4 regions of the Streptomyces sp. NPDC050988 genome follow, and region 4 is predicted to be linked to each of the others. Evidence: riboswitches for the same ligand, from Rfam matches in the RefSeq annotation. Region 4 holds a riboswitch; each other region holds the start of a gene.
What was found. A riboswitch is a leader RNA that binds a small molecule or an ion and turns the genes downstream of it on or off. The one in region 4 is predicted to bind cobalamin.
Positions count from the first base shown of each region.

Region 1 (3,340 bases), on a different contig from region 4:
GTACAGCACCAGCACGAAGACCGGTACGCCGATCAACGAGGTCACCACGCCCACGGGCACCTCCTGTGGATCGAGGACGGTACGGGCCAGAGTGTCCACCCACACCAGGAACACCGCTCCGGCGAGGGCGGTGACCGGCAGCAGCCGGGCGTGCCCTGCCCCCACCAACGCCCTTGCCGCATGCGGGAGTACGAGGCCGACGAAGCCGATCGCGCCCGCCGAGCTGACGAGCGCGGCGGTCAGCAGTGCCGTGGCGCACAGCAGCACGAGTCGCGTACGGGCCACGGAGACCCCGAGCGTCGCGGCGGCGTCCTGGCCGAAGGCGAACGCGTCGAGCGTCCGCGCGTACCCGAGGCACACCAGCAGCGTCACCGCGAGGACCGCGAAGCACACCCAGACGTCGGTCCAGCCGACCCCGCTCAGCGAACCGAGCAGCCAGAACAGCACCCCGCGGGTGGTCTCGGCATCCGCGGCGGTCATCACGACGAAGGAGGTGAGCGCGGAGAAGAGCTGCATCGCGGCGACCCCGCTCAGCACCACACGGTCCGTCGCCCCGCCCAGTGTGTGGCTGAGCAGCAGGACGAGCCCGAACGACAGCACCGCGCCGAGGAACGCGCCCGCGGAGACGGAGACCAGGCCCCCGCCGACGCCGAGGACGACCACGATCACGGCGCCGGTCGAGGCGCCGGAGGACACCCCGAGGACGAACGGGTCGGCGAGCGGGTTGCGCAGCAGGGACTGCATCACCGCGCCGCACACGGCGAGTCCGGCACCGCACACGGCCGCCAGGAGCGTACGCGGCAGGCGCAGTTCCCAGACGATGCCCTCCCGGATCGGGGTCAACTCCGTGCTGCCCCAGCCGAGATGGGAGGCGACCACGGACCAGACGTCGCCGACCCGGATGTCCGCGGGGCCGATGGTGATGGCGACGGCGACAGATGCGAGGAGCAGGGCGACGCCCGCGGCGATGAGCAGTCCCAGGCGCGACCGTGTCACCCGGCGAGCCCGAACTCCCGCAGGGCGGAGGCGACTTGCTCGACACCCTCGACCGTGCGGATGGTCGGGTTCATCGCCTGCCCGCTGAGCAGGACGTACCGCTTCTTCTTCACGGCGGTCATGTTCTTGGTGACCGGGTCGGACTCCAGGAACTCGATCTTCTTCTTCGCGGACTCCGCGGTCTGCGACTTGCGCGTCAGGTCGCCGATGACGAGCACGTCGGGGTCGCGGTCGGCGACGGTCTCCCAGTTGATCTGGGGCCACTCCTCGCGCGTGTCGTCGAAGACGTTCTTCGCGCCGAGGGTCCGGGTGATGACGCCGGGCGCGCCGCAACAGCCCGCCATGTAGGGCGAGTCGGAGTTGGCGAACCAGTACAGGAGGGTGACATCGGAGGCATCGATTCCCGAAGTGGCCTTCTTCGTACGCCGCTTGAGGTCGGCGACGAGTTGCTCGCCCCGCTTCTCGACGCCGAACACCTCGGCCAGGTCGCGCACTTCGCCGTAGACGGCGTCGATGCCGAGGGCCTTCTTCCGTGAGCCGTCACCACCCGAGGCGTTGTCCTTGCCGACACAGTCGGAGGGCGAGACGTAGGCGGGCACGCCGAGCTTCTCGAACTGCTCCCGGGTGGCCACGCCGCCCTTGCCGAGCGTCGACACGAACGAGGCGGCGACGAAGTCGGGGTCGGCGTCCAGGACACGTTCGAAGGAGGGGTTGTTGTCGGCGATCCGCTCCACCTTCGCGTTCGCCTTCTCCAGGCCCTTCATCACCGGGTCGGTCCAGGTCGCGGTGCCGGCCATGCGGTCGGCGAGGCCGAGCGAGAGCATGATCTCGGTGGTGCCCTGGTTGAGGGAGACGGCCCGCTTCGGCGGGGACTCGACGCGTACGGTCTGCCCGCAGTTGTCGAGGGTGACGGCGGGCCCGGAGTTCCCGGAGTCCGTGTCCGACGATGTGTCTCCCGAACCGCAGCCGGTCAGCAGGAGGGCCCCGGACAGGACGAGGGCAGCGGGACGGGCAAGACGTGCGACGGGCACGGGAGTTCCTCAGGCGTCGAGGGCTCGAACGCGGAGCCCGGTCGTACGGTGCTCCCCCGTCGGCGCGTGACCGCGGAGGCCGCCAGCAGGTCTTCGGACTCGGGGTCACCCGGACGAGGCGCCTTCCCGGACCGTCATACCGGTCCAGTGGCCGATGCCCCGCCCGTCACCCTCACCGCTGCGCGTCAGCTCCGGATTTCCACCGGATTCCCTGACCCACGTACATGGGTTCGACTGGCCTCGGCAAGCTATCACGGCGGGTGTCGCGGACCGGCGGGCGGACGTGCGGAGAGACCGGGGACGGACCGGCGTTCGGACCTGCCGACGGACGCGGCGGACGGACCGGCACTACGGGCCCCATCGGCCGCTCCACCTGTTCCGGCCGTGTTCACGGCTACGCCACACCCGCGCCCACGCCCCTGCCCCCACGGCCTGAATGAGTGGTTCCGCTCAGTGAATCTCCAGGAGGCACCGGAGGGCCGCCCCATGACCGGGACCGAAATGGCGGGGACCGCATCCGCAATCGACCGTCGTCGCTTTCTGCTGGCGTCCGGCGCCGTCGCGGTGGGAGCGACCGGAGGAGCCGCGACCCTCTTCCCACGGCAGCGCCCGACCCCCTCCGTGCAACCAGCCGCGGAGAGTGCGGCCCCGCAGCCGCCCCTCGCCACCCGACGACCGGCACGCCAGGCGCCGCGACGCGCGGCGCCGTACGCGGCCACCACTCTGGACACGACGGCCCGCCTCGGAGGCCAAGCGCACGGCACCTACCGACGGCTCGTATCGGGCCCCGGCTGGCCCATGGTCGTACGCGGAGATCTCGCTCCTGCCGCCACCGGCTGCCAGGACCGGCGCACACCGCTCGCGTGCTTCGTGCAGTTCACCGACCTGCACCTCACCGATGTGCAGAACCCGCTGCGCACCGAGTTCCTGCGGTCGCGCAGGCCCGCCGCGTGGCGGGCCCAGGAGGCGCTGGGGGTGGCCGGGGCGGTGGCGCTCGTGGAGCAGGTGAACGCGCTCGGAGAGGGACCGAACACCGGTCTCGCGCCCGGGTTCGTGATGACGACGGGCGACAACATCGACAACAACTCCGCGATCGAACTGGAGTGGTTCCTCACGCTGATGAGCGGCGGCAGGATCACTCCCAACAGCGGGGATCCTGCGGCGTACGAAGGCGTCCAGAACTCCGGCCTGCCTCTGTACTGGCATCCGGACGACGCCGCCCTGCGCGACCTGGACAAGCGGCGCGGGCTGCCCCGCATACCCGGCTTCCTCGACGCCGCGATACGGCCCGTGACCAGCCCGGGGCTCGACAT
Region 1 covers NZ_JBITFQ010000003.1:553,919-557,258, forward strand. Annotated here, with positions in the region: gene ACIBEI_RS10710 (FecCD family ABC transporter permease) at 1-996, opposite strand, end outside; gene ACIBEI_RS10715 (ABC transporter substrate-binding protein) at 993-2,027, opposite strand; cobalamin riboswitch at 2,094-2,281, opposite strand; gene ACIBEI_RS10720 (TIGR03767 family metallophosphoesterase) at 2,514-3,340, shown strand, end outside.
Region 1: linked by a shared signal. The riboswitch ahead of ACIBEI_RS10715 (ABC transporter substrate-binding protein) and the one ahead of ACIBEI_RS36535 (cobalamin biosynthesis protein) in region 4 are both predicted to bind cobalamin.

Region 2 (3,340 bases), on a different contig from region 4:
TGTGGTCCGGGTGTAGACCACGCCCATCCCGACGGCCAGCATCTCCTCACGCTCGTCCGGGAACCGTTCGGGGTCGACGACCAGCCGAGACAACTGGTTGACGAACTGCCAGGGTTCTGTGGCGCAGCGCTCGGCTGCCGTCGCCGCGATCCGGGCGGTGTGCGAGTCGGTGATGTGGTCCAACTCCCGTTCCAGGGCGGTGTCTTCGAGCACGATGCCGCTCCGTACGCCCGGCGGGATCACCCGCGAGGAGTGCGGAACATGCAGGACCACGGGGGAGTCCGGCGCGCCGGCCACGAGACGGTGGGAAGCCGACACGTCGTTCATTCTGGAGTCCTCGATGCGGGCGCGTGGGGGTTGGCGGTGAGCGCGGGTGCGAGTCGTGCGTCAGGGCATGTGCACCCTTCCTACTACACCAACGGGCCCCAGCTGGAGGGGTACGCGGGCCGCGCGGGGAACCGCGGGAGTGGCTACCCCTCCAGCATCGTCCGAGCTACAGGCCGTCGCGGACCATGGCGGCGACGATCTGGACGTGGCGATTGGCCGCCGTGTTCGAGAACTCGTTGTCGTAGTTCAGGCCGTAGGGCCAGAAGTGCCCGCCACCGGTGGACAGCGTCGCACCCGAACCGTCGAACTGCTTGACGAGGGCCGTGGCCTGCGCTCCGCGCCAGGTACCGCTGCCCCCGAGGGAGGACCAGCCGGAGCTCGTGCCCACGCCGATGGTGTGGGCGATCTCGTGCAGCGCGGTCCGCTCGGTCATGTAGCCGCGGTTGCCGAAGCGGATGGTTCCGTTGATGTTGCCGTCGGCCGTGGGGACGCCCGGGTCGTAGCGGACGGTGATGGTCTTGCCGAGGTCGCTGACGTTGTTGTAGCGGGCCACCGCGGCGTTCATGGCCGTCGTGATGAGGTTGTACGCCGTCTGCTGGTCCTGGGTGGGGTTGGCGGCCCGTTCGAGGGTCCAGGTGATGGTGGCCGCCGCCACCTGTTCCTTGGGGACCGGGGCGGCCTGGGGTGCGGCCTGTGCGACTCCGGGCCCGGCCAGTAAGGCTCCTGTCAGCGCGGCTATGGCCACCTTCCTTCGCCAGGGCATGGCCGCTCGCTCAGTGGGCTCCGGGGTGTGTCGTGGGCTCATGGAGAAGGCTCCTGTGTGGGGGGATGTGGAGGTTGGGCTGTCGGGTGCGGAGATGACGGCTTGGACAGTCCACGCCGTGGCCGACATTTCAAGCATTGTTCGAGATGCCGATCAGACGTACTGACGTACTGCTGTCGGAACCTCCGCCAGTATCCAGTCGCTGACTGCGACGTCAAGTGGCCCAGCCCATCCGCCACTTCCCCGGTTTGCTACGCTCCCGTCGCTGCCTGTGGGGGAAGTCCGGTGAGAGTCCGGCGCTGACCCGCAACGGTGTGCGTGGCGAACCCGTGGTTCGTCGCGTGAGCCCGATCGCCCGCAGGTGGTGCGACCCGTTGACTGCTCGCCGTGGACTGCGAGAGGGGACCGCACGGCCGGCGTGTCGTACGGGCTGCCTCTTTTCCTGATGTTCAGGCGGGCCCAGATGAAGGACCGCCCCGACCGTGCGCCGAAGTCCGAGCCCGAGCCCGAGCCAGACCTCGATCCCAACGCCGAGCCGGATATCCGTCGTGCCCTTGGTCTTTGGGCTCGGGCTGTTGCTCCTCGTGTCGATCGTGTGCGGGGTGGCTCTCGGGGCCGCGGGCGTCGGCTGGGCGGACGTGCAGCGGTTTCTGTGGGCCGGGTTCACCGGCGGGACGGTGCACGCCGGAGACATGGCCGCGTACACCATCGTCTGGGAGATCCGGCTGCCGCGTGTCGTGCTCGGTGCTGTCGTCGGAGCGGGGCTCGCGGCCGTCGGTGTGGCGGTGCAGGCGATGGTGCGCAACGCGCTCGCCGATCCGTTCGTGCTGGGTATCTCCTCGGGCGCCGCCGTGGGCGCCAACGCCGTGATCCTGCTCGGCGCGTTCGCGGGGCTGGGAGTCTGGGCGCTGTCGTTGTCGGCGTTCGTCTCGGCTCTCGCGGCGATGGTGCTGGTGTACTCCGTGGCCCGGTCGGCGCACGGGCTGACGCCGCTGCGGCTGATCCTGACGGGGACGGCTCTGGCGTACGGCTTCGAGGCCGTCACGACCGTGATGGTGTTCGGGGCGGCCCGGGGCGAGGCGGCACGGTCGGCCATGATGTGGCTGCTGGGGAGCCTGGGCGGCGCGACATGGGCGCAGGTGCCGCTCGCCGCCGTGACCGTGGCGGCCGGGTGGGCGTGGCTGCGGTGGCGCGCCGAGGCGCTCAACGCGCTCGCCATGGGTGACGAGACCTCGGCCGCGCTCGGTGTCCAACCGGGGCGGCTGCGCCGGGAGTTGTTCCTTGTCAGCGCCGCCGTGACCGGCACCGTGGTCGCGGTCAGCGGGGCCATCGGGTTCGTCGGACTGATGGTGCCGCACGTCGTGCGGATGCTGGTCGGGGCCGATCACCGGCGGGTACTGGCGGTGGCCCCGCTCGTCGGCGCCGTCCTGCTCCTGTGGGCGGATCTGTTGTCCCGGCTGCTGCTGGCACCCGCCGAACTGCCCGTCGGGGTGATCACCGCGGTGGTGGGTGTGCCTGCCTTTCTGCTGCTGATGCGGCGCGGCGGTTACGCCTTCGGGGGCCGCTGATGGCCGCCGGGGCCGACGTGAGGAAGGTGGGCGGCCATGCGGCTTGACCTGGCAGGGGTGGCGGTCGAAGCCGCCGGAGTCCGGTTGGTCGACGACATCCGACTCGCCGTGGACAGCGGGGCGTTCGTCGGTCTCGTCGGCCCGAACGGCAGTGGCAAGTCCACCCTCCTGCGCTGCGTGTACCGGGCGCTGAGTCCGGCGGCGGGCACCATACGGCTCGACGGGGACGACGTACACGCCATGTCGCCCCGGGCCGCCGCCCGGGTGCTGGCCGCACTGCCGCAGGAGTCGTCGGCCGAGTTCGACTTCACCGTCGCCGAAGTGGTCGACATGGGCCGGCTGCCGCACCGGGACCGTACGGCCGCCGGGGACCGTTCCGTGTGCGCGGACGCCATGGCCCGCACGGGTGTCACACACCTCGCCGAGCGCGGGTTCCTCGCCCTGTCCGGCGGTGAGAGACAGCGCGTCCTCATCGCCCGCGCACTCGCCCAGCAGCCCAGGGTGCTCGTCCTCGACGAACCCACCAACCACCTGGACATCGCCCACCAGTTGGACGTGCTCTCGCTGGTCCGGGCCAGCGGCCTGACCGTGCTGGCCGCTCTGCACGACCTCAACCTGGCCGCCGCGCACTGCGATCTCCTGTACGTCATCGACGGCGGCCGAATCGTCACCTCGGGTGCGC
Region 2 covers NZ_JBITFQ010000009.1:26,455-29,794, forward strand. Annotated here, with positions in the region: gene ACIBEI_RS21085 (N-formylglutamate amidohydrolase) at 1-327, opposite strand, end outside; gene ACIBEI_RS21090 (hypothetical protein) at 494-1,090, opposite strand; cobalamin riboswitch at 1,322-1,468, shown strand; gene ACIBEI_RS21095 (FecCD family ABC transporter permease) at 1,612-2,658, shown strand; gene ACIBEI_RS21100 (ABC transporter ATP-binding protein) at 2,695-3,340, shown strand, end outside.
Region 2: linked by a shared signal. The riboswitch ahead of ACIBEI_RS21095 (FecCD family ABC transporter permease) and the one ahead of ACIBEI_RS36535 (cobalamin biosynthesis protein) in region 4 are both predicted to bind cobalamin.

Region 3 (3,340 bases), on a different contig from region 4:
GTCGTCGTCGAGTGCGCCAGCGAACTCACCCGCGGCCAGACCGTGTTCGTCCCCTCGGCCGCCCAGCGGAACTACTACACCGAGTCGCCCGCCCTGACCGCCCGCACCCGCCACATGGGCCGTGTGGCCCTCGGCCCGGGCCCACGCGACTTCACGAAGGACTTCGTCACGACCCTCCCGCAGTGGCCGGCCGTGGGCTGAGCCCCCACGGATGACCTCGGCCCTGGTGCGGGAAAAACTCGGCGGCCCCACGCCGTACCCCTCGGGCACACTGCCAGGCATGGACATCGTGATCAGGCGGGCGAGGCCCGAGGAGTACGAGGCTGTGGGTGAGATCACCGCGCAGGCCTATCTCGGGGACGGGCTCCTCGACTTCGGCGAGAGCGACGAGTATCTGGGCGAGCTGCGGAACGTGGCGAAGCGGGCCGCGGCCGCCGACGTACTGGTGGCCGTGGTGGGGGCAGGGGCGGGCGAGCGGGTCGTCGGCGGCGTGACCTTCGTCCCGTCCGGCGGGCCGATGGCCGAGATCGCGCGCGAGGGCGAGGCGGAGATACGGATGCTGGCGGTCGCCGGGGAGGCCCGCGGGCACGGGGCGGGCGAGGCCCTCGTACGCGCCTGCGTCGACGGCGCCCGGGCCACGGACGGCTGCGTACGCGTCGTGCTGTCCACCCAGCGCACCATGCACAGCGCCCATCGCATCTACGGACGCCTCGGCTTCACCCGCGCCCCCGACCGCGACTGGAACCCGATCCCGGACCTCGACGACATCATGCTGCTCACCTACGAGTTGACGCTCTGACACCCTCCGAAGCCGACACGACACAACATGTGGGGGTGCTTCCCGAGCCCGGCACAAGATGTATGCTCATGCTCGCTGTCGCCGCAGGGGAATCCGGTGCGAATCCGGAACTGTCCCGCAACGGTGTACTTGTGCATGTCTGTCCCCAGAGGAGAGCCGTGCGCCTGGTCAGTCCGAGGACCTGCCGACAGCGTGCCCAGGCCACCCGGCCCGGGTGCCATGACGTCCGGGCCTCGCGGAGTGGGCCGGTGGACGCGGCGTACCGCTGCGCAGAGCGTGTACCCCCGTGTGCCCCGAACCCCTCTCCCCGCAGGCCCCGTGCCGAGCGAGGGAGAGCCCCACGTGACCATCGCGCCAGCCGATCCGGTCTCAGCGAAAGCGCCCCAGTACCAGCAGGACAGGGCCGAGGCCGACGGACCGGGAACCGCGTTGCTGCGGACCCTGACCGACCTCACCGCCGACCTTCCCGACGCCGATCCCGGCAGGGTCGCCGCCGCCGCGCTGCGCGGCCGGTCCTCCGTGGGAGCCGACGGGATCACCGCGGAGCTGCGCGAGCTGGCCACGGAGGCGGCCGCGGGCCTCATCTCCGAGGACCCCGTGTACTCGAAGCTGGCCGCCCGCCTGCTGACGATCGGCATCGCCGAGGAGGCCGCCTCGCAGGGGGTCCGGTCCTTCTCCGAGTCCGTCGCGGTCGGCCACCGCGAGGGCCTGATCGCCGACCGCACCGCCGAGTTCGTACGGACCCACGCGGCCCGTCTGGACGCGCTGATCGACCTTGAGGGCGACGACCGCTTCGGCTACTTCGGCCTGCGCACGCTGCACAGCAGGTATCTGCTGCGGCACCCGATCACGCGGTCCGTCATCGAGACGCCCCAGCACTTCATGCTGCGCGTGGCGAGCGGTCTCGCCGAGGACACTGCGCTGGATTCAGAAGCGGGCACCCGGTCGGTCGACGAAGTGGCCGCGCTGTACCGGCTGATGAGCCGCCTCGACTACCTGCCGTCCTCCCCCACGCTCTTCAACTCCGGTACGCGGCACCCCCAGATGTCGTCCTGCTACCTCCTCGACTCCCCGCTGGACGAGCTGGACTCCATCTACGACCGCTACCACCAGGTGGCCCGGCTATCGAAGCACGCGGGCGGCATCGGCATCGCGTACTCCCGTGTCCGTTCCAGGGGTTCGCTGATCCGCGGCACGAACGGGCACTCCAACGGCATCGTCCCGTTCCTGAAGACGCTCGACGCCTCGGTCGCCGCCGTGAACCAGGGCGGCCGGCGCAAGGGCGCGGCCGCGGTGTACCTGGAGACCTGGCACTCCGACATCGAGGAGTTCCTGGAGCTGCGGGACAACACCGGTGAGGACGCCCGGCGTACGCACAACCTGAACCTCGCGCACTGGATCCCGGACGAGTTCATGCGCCGGGTGAACGAGGACCGCGTGTGGTCGCTGTTCTCGCCGTCCGACGTGCCCGAGCTGGTCGACCTGTGGGGCGAGGAGTTCGACGCCGCCTACCGCAAGGCGGAGGAGCAGGGCCTCGCCAAGAAGACGATTCCGGCCCGCGATCTGTACGGCCGCATGATGCGCACCCTCGCGCAGACCGGCAACGGCTGGATGACCTTCAAGGACGCCGCCAACCGCACGGCCAACCAGACCGCGCTGCCCGGCCACACGGTCCACTCCTCCAACCTCTGCACGGAGATCCTGGAGGTCACGGACGACGGCGAGACGGCGGTCTGCAACCTCGGTTCGGTCAACCTCGGCGCGTTCGTGAACACTGCCCCCGGGGCCACCGAGGTCATCGACTGGGAGCGGCTGGACTCGACCGTCCGTACCGCCGTCACCTTCCTCGACCGGGTCGTGGACATCAACTTCTACCCGACCGAGCAGGCGGGCCGCTCCAACGCCAGGTGGCGACCGGTGGGCCTGGGCGCGATGGGTCTGCAGGACGTCTTCTTCAAGCTGCGGCTGCCCTTCGACTCCCCGGAGGCCAAGGCGCTCTCCACCCGGATCGCCGAGCGCGTCATGCTCGCCGCGTACGAGGCGTCCGCCGATCTCGCCGAGCGCAACGGCCCGCTGCCCGCCTGGGAGAAGACCCGTACGGCACAGGGTGTGCTGCACCCGGACCACTACGACGTGGAGCTGAACTGGCCGGAGCGCTGGGCGGCGCTGCGAGAGCGGATCGCCTCGGTCGGCATGCGCAACTCGCTGCTGCTCGCGATCGCGCCCACCGCGACGATCGCGTCCATCGCGGGCGTCTACGAGTGCATCGAGCCGCAGGTCTCCAACCTCTTCAAGCGCGAGACCCTCTCCGGCGAGTTCCTCCAGGTCAACTCCTACCTGGTGGCGGAGCTGAAGAAGCTCGGCGTGTGGGACGCGCAGACCCGGGAGGCGCTGCGCGAGTCGAACGGCTCGGTGCAGGGCTTCACCTGGGTGCCGCAGGACGTGCGCGATCTGTACCGCACGGCGTGGGAGATCCCGCAGCGCGACCTGATCGACATGGCCGCCGCCCGGACCCCGTTCCTGGACCAGTCCCAGTCGCTG
Region 3 covers NZ_JBITFQ010000004.1:485,107-488,446, reverse strand. Annotated here, with positions in the region: gene ACIBEI_RS13465 (nucleoside hydrolase) at 1-201, shown strand, start outside; gene ACIBEI_RS13460 (GNAT family N-acetyltransferase) at 281-799, shown strand; cobalamin riboswitch at 832-1,003, shown strand; gene ACIBEI_RS13455 (ribonucleoside-diphosphate reductase subunit alpha) at 1,142-3,340, shown strand, end outside.
Region 3: linked by a shared signal. The riboswitch ahead of ACIBEI_RS13455 (ribonucleoside-diphosphate reductase subunit alpha) and the one ahead of ACIBEI_RS36535 (cobalamin biosynthesis protein) in region 4 are both predicted to bind cobalamin.

Region 4 (3,340 bases):
AAGGTGCTGCTCCCCGCCGTCGCCGCGCCGCTGGTGGCCGGACTCGCCGCGATGCTCGCCACCCGGCTGACGTACCGGATCAGCGGCAAGGCCGGTGAGCGGGCGACGTCCAAGGGCTACCGCGCCGGTCAGATCACCTCCGCGGGCCTGGTCTCGCTGGCCCACGGCACGAACGACGCGCAGAAGACCATGGGCATCATCACGCTCGCCCTGGTCACCGGCGGTGTGATCGCGCCCGGCTCGAACCCTCCCCTGTGGGTCATCGTCTCGGCCGGTGTCGCCATCGCGCTCGGCACCTACCTGGGCGGCTGGCGCATCATCCGCACCATGGGCAAGGGCCTCACCGACCTCGCGCCGCCGCAGGGCTTCGCCGCCCAGACCAGCGCCGCGACGGTCATCCTGGCCTCCTCGCACCTCGGCTTCTCGCTCTCCACCACCCAGTCCTGCTCCGGTGCCGTGATGGGTTCGGGCCTCGGCCGCAAGGGCGGCGTCGTCCGCTGGTCGACCGCGACCCGCATGTTCGTCGCCTGGGGCCTCACGCTCCCCGCCGCCGGTCTGGTCGGCGCGGGCGCCGAGTTCCTCACCAAGCAGGGCACCTGGGGCATCGTCCTCACCGGCGCGCTGCTGATCGCGGGCTCCGCGGTCATCTGGGCGCTCTCCCGCCGCCAGCCCGTCACCGTCGACAACGTGAACGACGTCGACGGCGAGCCCGCCGGTGTCGTGACCACCGCCATCGCCGCCGTCACCCCGCCGCCGGCGGGCACGGTCGCCGCGGCCGACGAACTCAAGACCACCATCCCGGGCCCGGACGCCACCGAGCCCGCCCGTACGGCCACGGTGTAAGGAACCCACAAGCATGAAGATCGACTGGGCAGCCCTCGGCTCCGTCTTCGGAGTCAGCCTCATCGTCACCGTCGCCCTCGTGGGCCTCTTCACCCTCGGCATCGTCGGCCTCTCCAAGCGCGAGTCGGCCTCCGCCCAGGGCGACACCGCGACCCTCGCGGTCACGGGCGCGTACGCCTGCTTCGCCGCGTGCGCGGCGGCGGTGGCGTACGGGATCTATCTGATCGTCGTCTGACGCGTACGGCACCTCCGTCCCGCACACCTCCGTCCCGCACGACTCCGCCCCGTCGGCCCCCGGTCGGCGGGGCGGAGCCGTGTCCGTGTGTGGGCCTCAGCACACTCTCCCGTCGCAGGTCAACGGCAAGTTGACGGGTGTTCGTGGGCGTGGTGGACTGCCGGAGCCATGTACGGCGGCAGGAGAGGAAGCCGGTGCGAATCCGGCGCGGTCCCGCCACTGTTACCGGGGAATCGATACCCCGGGAGCCAGGAACTCTCGCCGTCGGTCTCGTCGAACCAGGGCGCGGACACCCTGAGTGAGGACAAAACGCCATGCGCGGCTGCCCAAGTGCCTTTCCAGCGACGGTTGTGCCCGACCTGACGGTCGGCTGAACCGATGCGTGCCGATCGCGTCTTCGCGTACGGCGCCGCCGCCGGCCTCCTCGGTGACCTGCTGCTCGGCGATCCCCGCCGGGGGCATCCGGTCGCCGCGTTCGGGCGGGCCGCGGGTGCCGTGGAGCGGGTGCTGTGGCGGGACCACCGGGGGTGGGGCGCGCTGCACACCGCCGTGTGTGTCGGCGGTGCCACCGGGCTCGCCGCGCTCGCCGGCCGTTCCGTGCGCGGCTCGGGCGCCGCGTCCGTCGCGTTGACCGCCGCCGCCACCTGGTCCGTCGTCGGCGGGACTTCGCTCGGGCGGGAGGCCCGGGCCATCGGCGGGGCGCTCGCCGCCGGGGACATCGAGGTGGCCCGCGAGCGGCTGCCCCACCTGTGCGGGCGCGATCCGCAGGCGCTGGACGCCGACGGGATCGCCCGCGCCGTCGTCGAGTCCGTCGCCGAGAACACCTCCGACGCCGTCGTGGGCGCCCTCGTGTGGGGTGCCGCGGCCGGTGTGCCGGGGCTCGTCGGATTCCGTGCCGTGAACACGCTCGACGCCATGGTCGGGCACAGGTCCGCCAAGTACCGGCGGTACGGCTGGGCTTCCGCGCGGCTCGACGACGTCGCGGGGTGGCCCGGGGCGCGGCTCACCGCCGTCCTCGCGGCCGTCGCGGGAAGCGATCCGCGCGGGGCCGTACGCGCCTGGCGTGCCGACGCCGTCAAGCACCCGAGCCCCAACGCCGGGCCCGTAGAGGCCTCGTTCGCGGGGGCGCTCGGCGTACGGCTGGGCGGGACGCTCTCGTACGCCGGGAGGGTCGAGCACCGGCCCGTACTCAATGGTGGGGGGCGGGCCGTGGAGGTCGGGGACATCGAGCGGGCGGTGCGGCTCTCGCGGCGCGTGGGTCTGCTCGCGCTCGGCGTGAGTGTCGCCGGGCGGCTCCTCGTCAACGGCCTTCGCACGAAGGGGCGTACGTCATGAGTGGGGGAATGAGCGGGCGCACGGGCGGCGGGCTGCTCGTCGCCGGTACCACCTCCGACGCCGGCAAGAGCGTCGTGACGGCCGGGATCTGCCGGTGGCTGGTGCGGCAGGGCGTCAAGGTCGCGCCCTTCAAGGCGCAGAACATGTCGCTCAATTCGTTCGTCACGCGGGAGGGCGCCGAGATCGGGCGGGCGCAGGCCATGCAGGCGCAGGCCGCGCGCGTGGAACCGACCGCGCTCATGAATCCCGTACTGCTCAAGCCCGGCAGCGACCGCAGCAGCCAGGTCGTCCTCATGGGCAGGCCCGTCGGGGAGATGAGCGCCCGTGGCTATCACGGCGGGCGGCAGGAACAGCTCCTCGGGACCGTGCTGGAGTGCCTCGCCGAGTTGCGGGGCACGTATGACGCGGTGATCTGTGAGGGGGCGGGCAGTCCCGCCGAGATCAATCTGCGGCGGACGGACATCGTGAACATGGGCATCGCGCGCAACGCGCGGCTGCCCGTGCTCGTCGTCGGCGACATCGACCGCGGGGGTGTATTCGCCTCCTTCTTCGGGACCGTCGCGCTGCTCTCGCCCGAGGACCAGGCGTTCGTCGCCGGGTTCCTCGTCAACAAGTTCCGCGGGGACGTGTCCCTGCTGGAGCCGGGCCTCGACATGCTCGAGAACCTCACCGGACGTCGTACGTACGGGGTCCTGCCCTTCCAGCACGGTCTGGGCATCGACGAGGAGGACGGGCTGAGGGTCTCGTTGAGGGGCTCGGTCCGGGAGTCCGAGGTCTCCTCCCCCGTCGGCGAGGACATCCTGCGGGTCGCCGTCTGCGCGATCCCGCTGATGTCCAACTTCACGGACGTGGACGCGCTGGCCGCCGAACCGGGCGTCGTCGTGCGGTTCGTGGACCGGGCGGAGGAACTCGTCGACGCGGACCTGG
Region 4 covers NZ_JBITFQ010000025.1:82,148-85,487, reverse strand. Annotated here, with positions in the region: gene ACIBEI_RS36545 (anion permease) at 1-843, shown strand, start outside; gene ACIBEI_RS36540 (hypothetical protein) at 857-1,078, shown strand; cobalamin riboswitch at 1,223-1,359, shown strand; gene ACIBEI_RS36535 (cobalamin biosynthesis protein) at 1,457-2,413, shown strand; gene ACIBEI_RS36530 (cobyric acid synthase) at 2,422-3,340, shown strand, end outside.